3 regions of the Pseudomonas sp. CGJS7 genome follow, and region 2 is predicted to be linked to each of the others. Evidence: riboswitches for the same ligand, from Rfam matches in the RefSeq annotation. Region 2 holds a riboswitch; each other region holds the start of a gene.

Region 1 (4,165 bases), on a different contig from region 2:
TGTTCCAGGCACTTTCCTCACCGAACGCTCGCGCACCCAGCAAGCTGGCAGCATCGCGCATGACGATAATCTCGAAAGCGCCCCAACCCACCAGTTGCAGCAAGTTGAGCAGCGCCGGCAAGCGCGCGCCATGGCTGCCCAGGCTGAGTTTCAGGGTGCCCATGGCGGACAGCCCGGTGTCACTGCCAATAACCCCCGCCGCCCCCAGCAACAGCACACCGACACCGGTGCCCAGAGCGATGGCCAGCACCGCGCCAGCAAGGCCCAGGCCTGGCGCCAGCATAGCGCCGACCTGCAGCACCATCAGGCCGATGCCGAGGGAAAACCACAGTGAAAACAGGTCGCGAGCACCGAAGATGCGCTGCTGGATGGGGATTGGATGGTCGGGAGAGAACTGGCTGGGTGATGTCATGGTCATGTCCGCAGGAGTGATGTTAAGTGGCATACACCACCCTGTGGGAGCGGGCTTGCCCGCGAACACCGGCAAAGCCGGTGCCATGCACCGCAGTGCTTGCTTCGCGGGCAAGCCCGCTCCCACAGGGTAAGGTGCTGCGGTTTAGACTTTGTGGTACAGCTGGCTGCCTTCCTGGCGGAACCGCTCGGCCTGCTCACGCATGCCTTGCTCGACCGTCACATCCACGGCCTCGATCTTGGCAGCGTACTCACGCACTTCCTGGGTGATCTTCATCGAGCAGAACTTCGGCCCGCACATCGAGCAGAAGTGCGCGACCTTGGCCGATTCCTTCGGCAGGGTCTCGTCGTGGAAAGCACGGGCGGTGTCCGGGTCGAGGCCCAGGTTGAACTGGTCTTCCCAACGGAACTCGAAACGCGCCTTGGACAAGGCGTTGTCGCGAATCTGTGCACCCGGGTGGCCCTTGGCAAGGTCGGCGGCATGCGCGGCGATCTTGTAGGTGATGATGCCGGTCTTGACGTCGTCCTTGTTCGGCAGGCCCAGGTGCTCCTTCGGCGTGACGTAGCAGAGCATGGCGCAACCGAACCAGCCGATCATCGCCGCACCAATGCCCGAGGTGATGTGGTCGTAACCCGGCGCGATGTCGGTAGTCAGTGGGCCGAGGGTGTAGAACGGCGCCTCGTCGCAGCACTCCAGCTGCTTGTCCATGTTCTCTTTGATCAATTGCATCGGCACGTGGCCGGGGCCTTCGATCATGCATTGCACGTCGTGCTTCCAGGCAATCTTGGTCAGCTCGCCGAGGGTTTCCAGCTCACCGAATTGCGCGGCGTCGTTGGCGTCGGCAATCGAGCCAGGGCGCAGGCCGTCGCCCAGCGAGAAGCTGACGTCGTAGGCCTTCATGATTTCGCAGATTTCGTCGAAGTGGGTGTACAGGAAGTTTTCCTTGTGGTGCGCCAGGCACCACTTGGCCATGATCGAGCCACCGCGGCTGACGATGCCGGTGACCCGCTTGGCGGTCAGGGGCACATAGCGCAGCAGCACACCGGCGTGAATGGTGAAGTAGTCCACGCCCTGTTCGGCCTGCTCGATCAGGGTGTCGCGGAACAGTTCCCAGGTCAGGTCCTCTGCCACGCCGTTGACCTTTTCCAGGGCCTGGTAGATCGGCACGGTACCGATCGGCACCGGCGAGTTGCGAATGATCCACTCGCGGGTTTCGTGGATGTGCTTGCCGGTGGACAGGTCCATGACCGTGTCCGAGCCCCAGCGGATGCCCCAGGTCAGCTTGGCCACCTCTTCCTCGATCGAGGAACCCAGGGCGCTGTTGCCGATGTTACCGTTGATCTTCACCAGGAAGTTGCGACCGATGATCATCGGCTCTACTTCCGGGTGGTTGATGTTGGCCGGAATGATCGCGCGGCCACGGGCGATTTCCTGGCGAACGAATTCAGGGGTGATTTCTTTCGGGATGTTGGCACCGAAGCTGTGGCCGGCATGTTGCTCATTCAGCAGGCCGGCGGCGCGGGCCTCCTGCAGCTTCATGTTTTCGCGGATGGCCACGTATTCCATTTCGGCGGTGATGATGCCCTGACGGGCATAGTGCATCTGCGAGACGTTGGCGCCGGCCTTGGCACGACGCGGGTTGCGCACATGGGCGAAACGCAGCTTGGCCAGCTCTGCATCGTTCAGGCGCTGCTGGCCGAAGTCGGAGCTCAGGCCTTCCAGGCGCTCGGTGTCACCGCGGGCTTCGATCCACGCCGAACGCACATCGGCCAGGCCTTTGCGCACGTCGATGATCACGTCGGGGTCGGTGTACGGGCCAGACGTGTCATACACCAGCACCGGGGCGTTGGACTCGCCGCCGAAATCGGTCGGGGTGTCATCCAGGCTGATTTCACGCATGGGGACACGGATGTCCGGGCGCGAGCCTTCGACATACACCTTGCGCGAACGCGGGAAGGGTTGCACGGACTGCTGATCGACTTGTGCCGATTCGCTGAGGTTGATCGCTTTTTCTTGTTTGGTCATCACAGGCTCTCCTGACGGCTTCCTAGCAGTGGAATGTCGGGGTGAACCTGAAACGCGCGGACGCACCCTCTTTGGGTGCAGTGCCGGACATGGGGGTGCCTGAAGCTGTATGCAGCTGTGACAATCCCGGACCTGGCACAAGAGGCTCCCCGGGAAGGCGAGCAATCTTGTTCCCTACGCAGGCGCTAACCTGATCAGGTTCAACGGGATCCGCACCTCTGCGATCTCAGCCTTTGCTTCAAGGCACCCCGACAAGAACATGCGCAGTCTAGACTGGAGTGGTCAGCAAAGCCAAGCAGGTAAATGCGCGGATGATGAAAGGCACACCGAGCGATTGTTGCCGGGTGCGCATGGCACTACACTGGCCCATCGCTCGATACTCAACAGTTCAGTAATTAAATTTCGTACAAGGATTGCCTCTATGCTGCGCAAACTCTCACTGGCGATAGCCGTGTCTTGTGCGTCCAACGGAGTGGTCTGGGCAGCGGACGTGCCCTCGACAGTCAAAACCGATCTGGTCAGCGTCTACCAGGAAGCAGTGGACAACAACGCCGACCTGGCTGCAGCCCGCGCCGATTACGGGGCGCGCCGCGAAGTGGTGCCGCAGGCCCGCGCCGGGTTGCTGCCAAACCTGTCGGCCGGTGCCGAGATGATGAACACCCGCACCAAGCTGGACGAGCCATCCATCACGTCCAATCGCAGCGGCAACGCCTGGAGCGCGACCCTGGCTCAGCCGATCTTCCGCGCTGATCGCTGGTTCCAGTTGCAAGCCGCCGAAGCAGTCAACGAACAGGCAGCCCTGGAGCTGTCGGCGACCGAGCAAAACCTGATCCTGCAAACCGCGCAAAACTACTTCGCCGTCCTCCGCGCCCAGGACAACCTGGCCGCCACCAAGGCAGAAGAAGCCGCCTTCAAGCGCCAGTTGGACCAGTCCAACGAGCGTTTCGACGTGGGCCTTTCGGACAAGACCGACGTGCTGCAATCCCAAGCCAGTTATGACACTGCACGGGCCAACCGGATCATCGCCGAACGCCAGGTGCAGGATGCCTTCGAGGCCCTGGTAACCCTGACCAACCGTGAGTACACCTCTATCCAGGGCGTGGTGCATAGCCTGCCGGTACAAGTGCCAACGCCCAACGATGCCAAAGCCTGGGTCGAAACCGCCGGGCGCCAGAACCTCAACCTGCTGGCCACCAACTACGCGGTTTCTGCCGCAGAAGAGACCCTGCGTCAGCGCAAGGCCGGGCATGCACCGACACTGGACGCCGTGGCCAAGTACCAGAAGGGTGACAACGACAGCCTTGGCTTCACCAACCCGGCGCCGCAGCAAAACGTGCGCTACGGCGGCGACGTCGAGCAGACCAGCGTTGGCCTGCAACTGAACATACCGATCTACAGTGGCGGCCTGACCAGCTCGCAGGTACGCGAGGCTTACCAGCGCCTGAGCCAGAGCGAGCAACAGCGTGAAAGCCTGCGCCGCCAGGTCGTGGAAAACACCCGCAACCTGCACCGCGCAGTGAACACCGATGTGGAACAGGTACAGGCGCGCAAGCAGTCGATCATTTCCAACCAGAGCGCGCTGGAAGCCACCGAAATCGGCTACCAGGTCGGTACCCGCAACATCGTCGACGTGCTTGATGCCCAGCGCCAGCTGTACACCTCGGTGCGCGACTACAACAATAGCCGTTACGACTACATCCTCGACAACCTGAGCCTGAAGCAGGCAGC
Region 2 (4,165 bases):
ACCAGCAGGCCCGGGCTTTCGATCAGCACCGACAGCACCGACAACGCGAACGCCGGCACCGCGATGATCCAGGCGATCCATTTGATCGCCGGGCTGCGGTTGACCACCCACACCGCCAGCGCCAGCACCAATACGCCGAACGCGCCGAACACCACCCGGCCGCCGCCGGCGGGTTCGAACAAGGGATAGGCCAGCATGCTCAGCAACTGCGCCGCCAGCAGGAACGCCGAGGGATGCCGGCGGGCGATGACGCGCCATTTGAGGGATGCGTAGCTGAGTTCGCTCATGGCGGGAGTTTGCAGGAGTTGCCGCGGGGCCGACAGAGGGTTGCGGCAGAAGCTAAGAAGCTAAGAGCAAATCCCCCTCAATCCCCCTTTTTCAAAGGGGGAGGTGCTTCGGGTTGAGGCGTGGTGGCTGGACGCTGCGTCGAGTACCGCGCCCCTGCTTGTCTTCCCCCTTTGAAAAAGGGGGATTGAGGGGGATTTGCTTTTAGCGGCAACCCCCAAAGCCCCATCGCCGGCGCGCCGCCTCAAGCGACGCGCCAGCCGTGCGATCAAGCGCGCTTGTAAACCTCAGCACCCTGCGCCCGGAACTCCGCCGCCTTCTCCGCCATGCCCTCGCTCAACGCGGCGGTTTCCTCCACGCCATGCTCCTTGGCGTACTCGCGCACATCCTGGGTGATCTTCATCGAACAGAAATGCGGCCCGCACATCGAGCAGAAATGCGCGACCTTGTGCGCATCCTTCGGCAGCGTTTCATCGTGGTACTCGCGCGCCCGCTCCGGATCCAGGCCGATATTGAACTGATCTTCCCAACGGAACTCGAACCGCGCCTTGCTCATCGCGTTGTCGCGCGCCTGCGCGCCCGGATGGCCCTTGGCCAGATCGGCCGCGTGCGCGGCGATCTTGTACGCCATCAAACCTTCGCGCACATCGTGCTTGTTCGGCAGGCCCAAATGCTCCTTGGGCGTGACGTAACAAAGCATCGCGGTGCCGTACCAACCGATCATCGCCGCGCCGATCGCACTGGTGATGTGGTCGTAACCCGGCGCGATGTCGGTGGTCAGCGGGCCGAGGGTGTAGAACGGCGCTTCGCCGCACACCTCCAGCTGCTTTTCCATGTTTTCCTTGATCAACTGCATCGGCACGTGGCCGGGGCCTTCGATCATGGTCTGCACGTCGTGCTTCCAGGCGATCTGGGTCAGCTCGCCCAGGGTTTCCAACTCGCCGAACTGGGCCGCGTCGTTGGCGTCGGCGATCGAACCCGGGCGCAAGCCGTCGCCGAGCGAGAAGGCCACGTCGTAGGCCTTCATGATTTCGCAGATGTCTTCGAAGTGGGTGTAGAGGAAGTTTTCCTTGTGGTGCGCCAAGCACCACTTGGCCAGGATCGAGCCGCCGCGCGAGACGATGCCGGTGACGCGCTTGGCGGTCAGCGGCACGTAACGCAGCAACACGCCGGCGTGGATGGTGAAGTAATCCACGCCCTGCTCGGCCTGTTCGATCAGGGTGTCGCGGAAGATCTCCCAGTTGAGTTCTTCGGCGCGGCCGTCGACCTTCTCCAGCGCCTGATAGATCGGCACCGTACCGATCGGCACCGGCGAATTGCGGATGATCCACTCGCGGGTTTCGTGGATGTGCTTGCCGGTCGACAGGTCCATCACCGTGTCGCCGCCCCAGCGCATCGACCACACCAGCTTCTCCACTTCCTCGGCGATGCCCGAAGACACCGCGGAATTGCCGATGTTGGCGTTGACCTTGGTCAGGAAGTTGCGGCCGATGATCATCGGCTCGCTTTCGGGGTGATTGATGTTGTTGGGGATGATCGCGCGGCCGCGCGCGACTTCGTCGCGGACGAACTCGGGGGTGATGATCTTCTGGATATCGGCGCCGAAGCTCTGGCCCGGGTGCTGATTGAGCAGGTGCGCTTCGCGGATCGATTCCAGCCGCTGGTTCTCGCGGATCGCGATGTACTCCATTTCCGGCGTGACGATGCCGCGGCGCGCGTAATGCATCTGGGTGACGTTGGCGCCGGCGACGGCGCGGCGCGGCAGCGGCCGGTTGCCGAAGCGCACGTGCGCCAGCTTGGGGTCGTGCTCGCGCTTGCGGCCGAACTCCGAGGACAGGCCGCTCAGCAGCTCGGTGTCGCCGCGCTCGGCGATCCAGGCCGCGCGCAGCGGCGCCAGGCCCGAGGCGAGGTCGATGCGCGCGTTGGGATCGGTATACGCGCCGGAGGTGTCGTACACCGCCAGCGGTGCGTTGTCTTCGCCGCCGAAGATGGTCGGCGTGCGGGCGAGTTCGATCTCGCGCATCGGCACCTGCAAGTCCGCGCGCGAGCCTTGCACGTAGATCTTGCGCGAACCGGGGATCGGGCGAGTGACGTCTGCCGAGAGTTGCTCGGCTTGCTGGATCAGTTCGGAGGGCACCGCATTCATGGCAATTGGTCCGCTTTGGAGGGGAAAGCCGCACACACACGGGTGCGGCGTTGCGAGTTCGACTCGCACAAAGCGGGCGCGCGGACGCCAGATCGCGTCCTGCGAAGCTTCCCTACGGCGGTCTCAACCGCATCAGGTTCGAAGGGACTGTCTCAACCGGACGGCCGTTCAGGCCCGTCGCGGTACCCCCGCTTCAAGCGTGCATTAGACCTGGAAACGGCGCCGGGCGCCAATCTCGCCGCCGCCCTTGCTCTCGGTCCGCCTTGCCGGCGCGGTGCCGGCCCGCTAGCGTGCCGGCATGAACCCATCCCGCCTGCCCCGCTCCCTTGCCCCGCTCGCCCTGCTGGCCTTGCTGCTGAGCGCCTGCGGCCCCATGGACCGAGTCGTAGTGCTGCCGCCGCCCTCGCCGGGGATGGAAGCCACCGCCGCCCGCGGCAAGGATTTGGTAGTGGCGCTGCAGGGCTTGTGCGGCAAGGCCTTCGCCGGCCGCATCGTCGCCAATACGCCGGCCGCCGCCGACGATCCGTTCGCCGGCAAGACCCTGGTCATGCACGTGCGCGGTTGCAAGGACGACGCCGTCCGCGTCCCGTTCCATGTCGGCGACGACCATTCGCGCACCTGGGTGTTCGCGCGCACCGGCGATGGCTTGAGTTTCAAGCACGATCACCGCCACCGCGACGGCAGCGAAGATCAATTGACTCAGTACGGCGGCGACCTGATCGCCGGCGACAAAGCCGGCCGCTACGAATTCCCCGCCGATGCGCACAGCCGCGCGCTGTTCCGCAAACTCGGCCGCGAAGTCTCGGTGCCGAACGTTTGGGCGGTGGAGATCGACTCGCAGCGTTTTATCTACGAACTCGCCCGCCCCGGCCGCCTGTTCCGGGTCGAGTTCGATCTGACCCAACCGATACCCGCGCCCCCGCCGCCGTGGGGCGGCTGAGGACGCGGGCACGGCGCGGGCCTTAGTTCGGGCCCGGGTTGGTGTACCAGCCGTAGCAGGTGTTCTGACCGTTCTTGGTCAGATAGAACCGGCTGCAGTTGGTGTCGTAGCTGCTGCCGGTGGCGGTGATGCGATAGCCCGACAGATACGTGCCGTTGAGGTGATAGAAGCTGCCGTTCTGCTTGAGCGACCAATGCTCGTGCGGGCCGGTCGAGCTGCCGCCGTTGCACAGCGCCTGCGCCTGGGTATTGGCCGGATTGGCGATGGCGGTGTTCATCGACACGTTGGCGCCGGTGTTGTACTGGATGTTCATCAGGTGGTAGTAGGTGGTCGACCAGCCGCCGCTATGCACCACCTCGGCGAAGCACGAGGAATGGCGCTTGAACGAACCCGCCGCCGACGCCGACACCCAGACGTTGTTCTGGTTGCTGCCCCAGCCGCCGCCCAGCGACATGTCCAGCGAGGACATCGGGTAGTTGCCCGAGCCGGTGTTGGTGTGGGCGCCGCCGACATGCCAGCGCGCGCCGCGCGGGAACGGGAACTGCAGCAGGCCGTTGGGCGAGAGCGGTTGCACGTCCGGGCCGGCCTTGGCGAAACGCGCCGACGGCGCTTGCGCCTTGCGCGCTTCGTTGAACAAACGGCCGTAGACCAACTGGAACTCGCCGTCGCCGCTCAGCGCCGCGCTGTACTCGCTGGCGCCGGAACGTTCGAACAGCGCCTGCAGCGGATTGGCCCGGGCCACGGTCACCGCGCCCTTGGCGTTGGGGCCGTCGTTTTCGTACAGCGATTCGCGC
Region 3 (4,165 bases), on a different contig from region 2:
CGTACCCCAGGCATACCAGCCCAGTTCGGCAAAACCCAGCAGAAAGTCCGAGAGCCGGCTCCCCGCTTCACCGAAACAGAAGCGTCCCATCAACACGGTATTCAGCCCGCTGCGCGAGGCAATGAAGGCCAACACTGCGGCATACAAGGCAAGCAAACTGTTGCCGAGGGTAGCCACCCACAGCATGTCGACAAAACTGAATGCCATGCCCAGCTTGCCGCCGGCGAACATCGTGCCGGTAAAGAAGGTGAAGCTGAACAAGACCATCGCGATCGGCAGCAGGCCCTTGCGGGCGGACTGGGGGGCTTCGCTGAGGGGAAATTCGCTGGGTGAGCTCATTGCACGGGGGCTCCGGGTGTGTAGTTGGGAGCAGAAAGAGCAATATGCGGGCCGCTTTTCCCTGCGCCGCCACCCGGAAGAAATCGGGCTGCTCGCCCAGAAATCCATATGCACTGTGCACATTAAAGCTGCGATCTGACGATCTGAAGTGTGCGGGACGACTTATTTTGAGGCGCCCATGCACCAAAGCGGGCCTGGGCTGGGTAGTAATCACCCAGCCCACGGCGGTTTACACGGTCCCGTCCAACCCCATTTGCCAGAAATCAGCCTCCAGGCTAGAGGCCTGTCCAAAAATCCCTGCCAGTTCGGCGAACCGCTGCTCGGTCATGCTGCGCGCTGCCAGTTCGTCCAGGTGCTTGCGCGCTGCTGCGGCCACCCCTTGGTAGCCCTCCCCGGCATACTCGCCAATCCACTCGCGGTAGGGGTGATTGCTCAAGTCGCCAATGCGCCCGGCCAGGGTCCGGCCGATTTCGGCATAGCCGATCACGCAAGGTGCCAGTGCCACATGCAGCTCCAGCAGGTCGCCGGCTGCGCCGCAGTCCAGCACATAACGGGTGTATGCCACCGTGGCCTGATGCTCTGGCGCGGCCTCGATGTCTGCCTGGGTCAAGCCCCAGCGCGCGCACAGGCGCAAGTGCAGCTCGGTTTCATCCAGGATCGCCGACAGCCCGGCCTGCGCTGCACGAATGTCGGCCGGGCGGCGGCTTTTGTAGGCGGCCAGCGCCCAGGCGCGGGCGAACTGGATCAGGAACAGGTAATCCTGCACAAGGTAGGTCCGGAACGCTTCCTCGCTCAGCGTGCCCTCGCCCATCTGCCGCACGAAATCATGGTCTACGTAGCGGTTCCATTGTGGTGTGGCAGCAGCCTTGAGGCGCTCGAAGATATCCATGCTCATTTGCCCTCCGGATAAACTGCATCGAAGAAAGCCAGCTCCAGCGCCACCGTGCGCTGGTAGAAGTCACTTGCCAATGCGGCCTCCTGCGGGCCGACGCGGTCCAGCTCGGCCTGCAGGAAAGCGACGAATGCCTGGAATGCCGGGTTGTCATGCAGGGTAATCCACTCGGCATGGACGAAGTTGTCCGGCATCGGTTTCGGCGCCTTGAGCGCCCAGTCCAGGTACAGGCCTTCGGCAACGTTCAGCACCGCCAGTGCCGCTGCATAGGAACGGGTGGCTGCCGCTTCGCGCATGATCGCCTTGAAACCTGCGGTAGGCGCGGTATCGGCCGGTTCACTGCGTTGCGCCGGGCTGACACCCAAGGCCTCGAAGGCACGCAGGAAGTATGTGTTCTCGTCACTGCAGATCATCCCGGCAAAGCGGCCGAAACGCAGGCGGGCTTCAAACGTGTCAGCGGTGGCGATGGCCGCGCCTAGCAGGGTCACGAAGCTGTCGAGGAAACGGTGGTCCTGAACCAGGTAGTCGACCATGATCGGGTCAGGCAGGCTGCCGTCGCACAATCGGGTCACGAAACGGTGGCCAACGGCCGCCGACCAGGTCGGCTCGCTCTGGCGGCGCAGGGACTGGCTGAAACGTTCGGTCATGTTGCTGTCCTTGATGAGGGTGACAGCGAGACCTTGGCAATTGACATGGACTGGCCTCGCAGTGAGGCCGGCAAAAAGGCAGGTTACAAGCCCCATCCCTTCGCCGGCATGATCCGGATCAGGTTCGAAGGGTCACCGCGCTGTGGCGTTCAGCGGTTTCTCAGCCCATTGCCGGGCTCCCCTTGGTAGCGCTCAGGTATACCCGAGGGCGCCGCGCATGTCACTCCCCAAACTGTGGGCAATGCTGACCCGCTAATGGGTATCTGTCCCCATTCTTGACGCTCCATTTTTTAGTGCACGCCAGACACTGCAAGGTTTTGTATGTCAAAGCATTACTGAAATATCTGTTGGCATAGCTGTTGCTGATGGCCATTTAACGGGCAAAACGCCATTGATGGCTTAAGGCCCTACGGCCGCAAAAGAGGCTTAAGCCAATGAAAACACCTGCTGCGAGTCACGCGTCCAGACGCGCGTTCCATCTATCCTCCGTCACTGCGCTGATGATCAGCCTCGGGTTGATCACGGCCATGGCAGCCCCCCTCGACGACAACAGCATGCCACCGCCGACCGACCCGTCGGCCTACACCGACCAGCCGGACGACCCGACCGCTGCCTTGCTTGAGCTGAACACCATGCCGGAGGCCAACGAAGGCTCGCTGGAGCTGACCGATGGCGTGTATGGCGACCGCAACACGGTACGCACCGACAACGTGCTGCCGCCTGCCCTGCAAACGTCGGACAAGTACCCTACCAACGGCAAACCCAGCCCGTTGTTCGGTGCGCAACCTTTCACCCAGCAACTGTTGCTGTTCGAAGAATTCGGACCAGAGAAGCTCGACCCGACCACGCCGGTGCCCGATCTGAGCTTCCCGGTACCGACCCTCGGCGCGGCCCCCGCCCAAGACCCCAACGTGGTGGCACGCAGCGGCCCCAGTGGCAACGCACTGGAAGCGTTTCTCAAGCAACCCGGGCTGTACCCGTTCCCGACCCAGTACGCCAACGTGCTGGACCGCAACCCATGGAAGGCGCAGATCGAGATGTTCCTCAACCGCCAGCCGGTCGGCTCGCCCGCTGAAGGCCGGCCACCAGGAAAAGGCTGGTCGCACCAGCGCTGGAACGAGTTCTACCCGCAGGCAGCGTTCAAGACCGCCCAGGCCGGTGCGCGCATCAACCTCGGCCTGCGCGACCGCAAGCAACTGCACAACTATGCCGTCGGTGAATTCGCCCCGGGAGGCCTGTACTACCAGACCTCCGACATTCCGACCACGCTGGGCACCACCAAGGGCATCGACACACGCTTCCATCCGAACATGCCGCTGCAAAACCACAAATCGCTGTGGACCTTCGACGGCACTTTCCCGCCCAAGCTGCTGATGGTGCGCTACGGCCAGCCGATCCTGATGCGCCATTACAACGCCCTGCCAATTGACCCCTCGGCCAACGGTGGCTTTGGCCTGCATACCATCTCGACCCACGAGCACAACGGCCACTCCCCGGCCGAAAGCGACGGCTTTGCCAACGCGTACTTCTTCCCTGGCCAGTATTACGACTACCGGTGGCCGGTGCAGCTGGCCGGCTACGACACCATCAACACCCGTGCCCAGGACCCGCGTGCCGCTTTCCCCTGCTCGCCGGGTGAAACCTTGTTCGTCAACGATGGTTCACCGGGCCTGAAAACCTGCGAGAACGGCAGCATCAAGATTCGTGGCGACTGGCGCGAAACCATGAGTACCCACTGGTTCCACGACCACATGATGGATTTCACGGCGCAGAACGTCTACAAGGGCAACGCCGTGATGATGAACTACTACAGCGCCCTGGACCGCGGCAACGAGGCCCTGCAGGACGGCGTCAACCTGCGCTTCCCAAGCGGTTCAGCCATGCCTTGGGGGAACCGTGACTATGACGTCAACCTGGTGATTGCCGACAAAGCCTGGGATGCCAATGGCCAGCTGTGGTTCAACCCGTTCAACACGGACGGCTTCCTCGCTGACCAGATTCTGGTCAACTGGCAGTACAAGCCCAGGCTCAAGGTGCGTGCGCGCAGTTACCGTTTCCGTCTCCTCAACGGCTCGGTGTCACGCTACTTCAAGTTCGCCGTGGTGCGGGAGATTGCCGGTACCAGTGGTGAGTTCAAAGGCCCGTCCGGCTCCAACCTGTCGTATGCGCGGGTGCCGTTCCACATGATCGCCAACGACGGCAACATCATGGAACACGCGGTGCCATTCGACGGCACGATGGACCTCAATGGTGACGGCAACCTGCAGGACAACAACGGCGTCTTGCC

What was found. A riboswitch is a leader RNA that binds a small molecule or an ion and turns the genes downstream of it on or off. The one in region 2 is predicted to bind thiamine pyrophosphate.
Region 1: another riboswitch for thiamine pyrophosphate. It lies ahead of thiC (phosphomethylpyrimidine synthase ThiC); the one in region 2 lies ahead of thiC (phosphomethylpyrimidine synthase ThiC).
Region 3: another riboswitch for thiamine pyrophosphate. It lies ahead of V7787_RS00335 (TenA family protein); the one in region 2 lies ahead of thiC (phosphomethylpyrimidine synthase ThiC).

What each region holds. Positions count from the first base shown of each region.
Region 1 is NZ_JBAMDI010000060.1:11,210-15,374, forward strand. Features, by position in the region: gene cytX (putative hydroxymethylpyrimidine transporter CytX) at 1-412, opposite strand, end outside; gene thiC (phosphomethylpyrimidine synthase ThiC) at 557-2,437, opposite strand; TPP riboswitch at 2,592-2,698, opposite strand; gene V7787_RS29455 (TolC family outer membrane protein) at 2,859-4,165, shown strand, end outside.
Region 2 is NZ_JBAMDI010000053.1:16,034-20,198, forward strand. Features, by position in the region: gene V7787_RS27485 (ion channel) at 1-287, opposite strand, end outside; gene thiC (phosphomethylpyrimidine synthase ThiC) at 554-2,431, opposite strand; TPP riboswitch at 2,523-2,631, opposite strand; gene V7787_RS27495 (hypothetical protein) at 2,730-3,371, shown strand; gene V7787_RS27500 (M23 family metallopeptidase) at 3,394-4,165, opposite strand, start outside.
Region 3 is NZ_JBAMDI010000001.1:77,691-81,855, reverse strand. Features, by position in the region: gene codB (cytosine permease) at 1-339, opposite strand, end outside; gene tenA (thiaminase II) at 569-1,234, opposite strand; gene V7787_RS00335 (TenA family protein) at 1,231-1,878, opposite strand; TPP riboswitch at 1,957-2,071, opposite strand; gene V7787_RS00330 (Ig-like domain-containing protein) at 2,313-4,165, shown strand, end outside.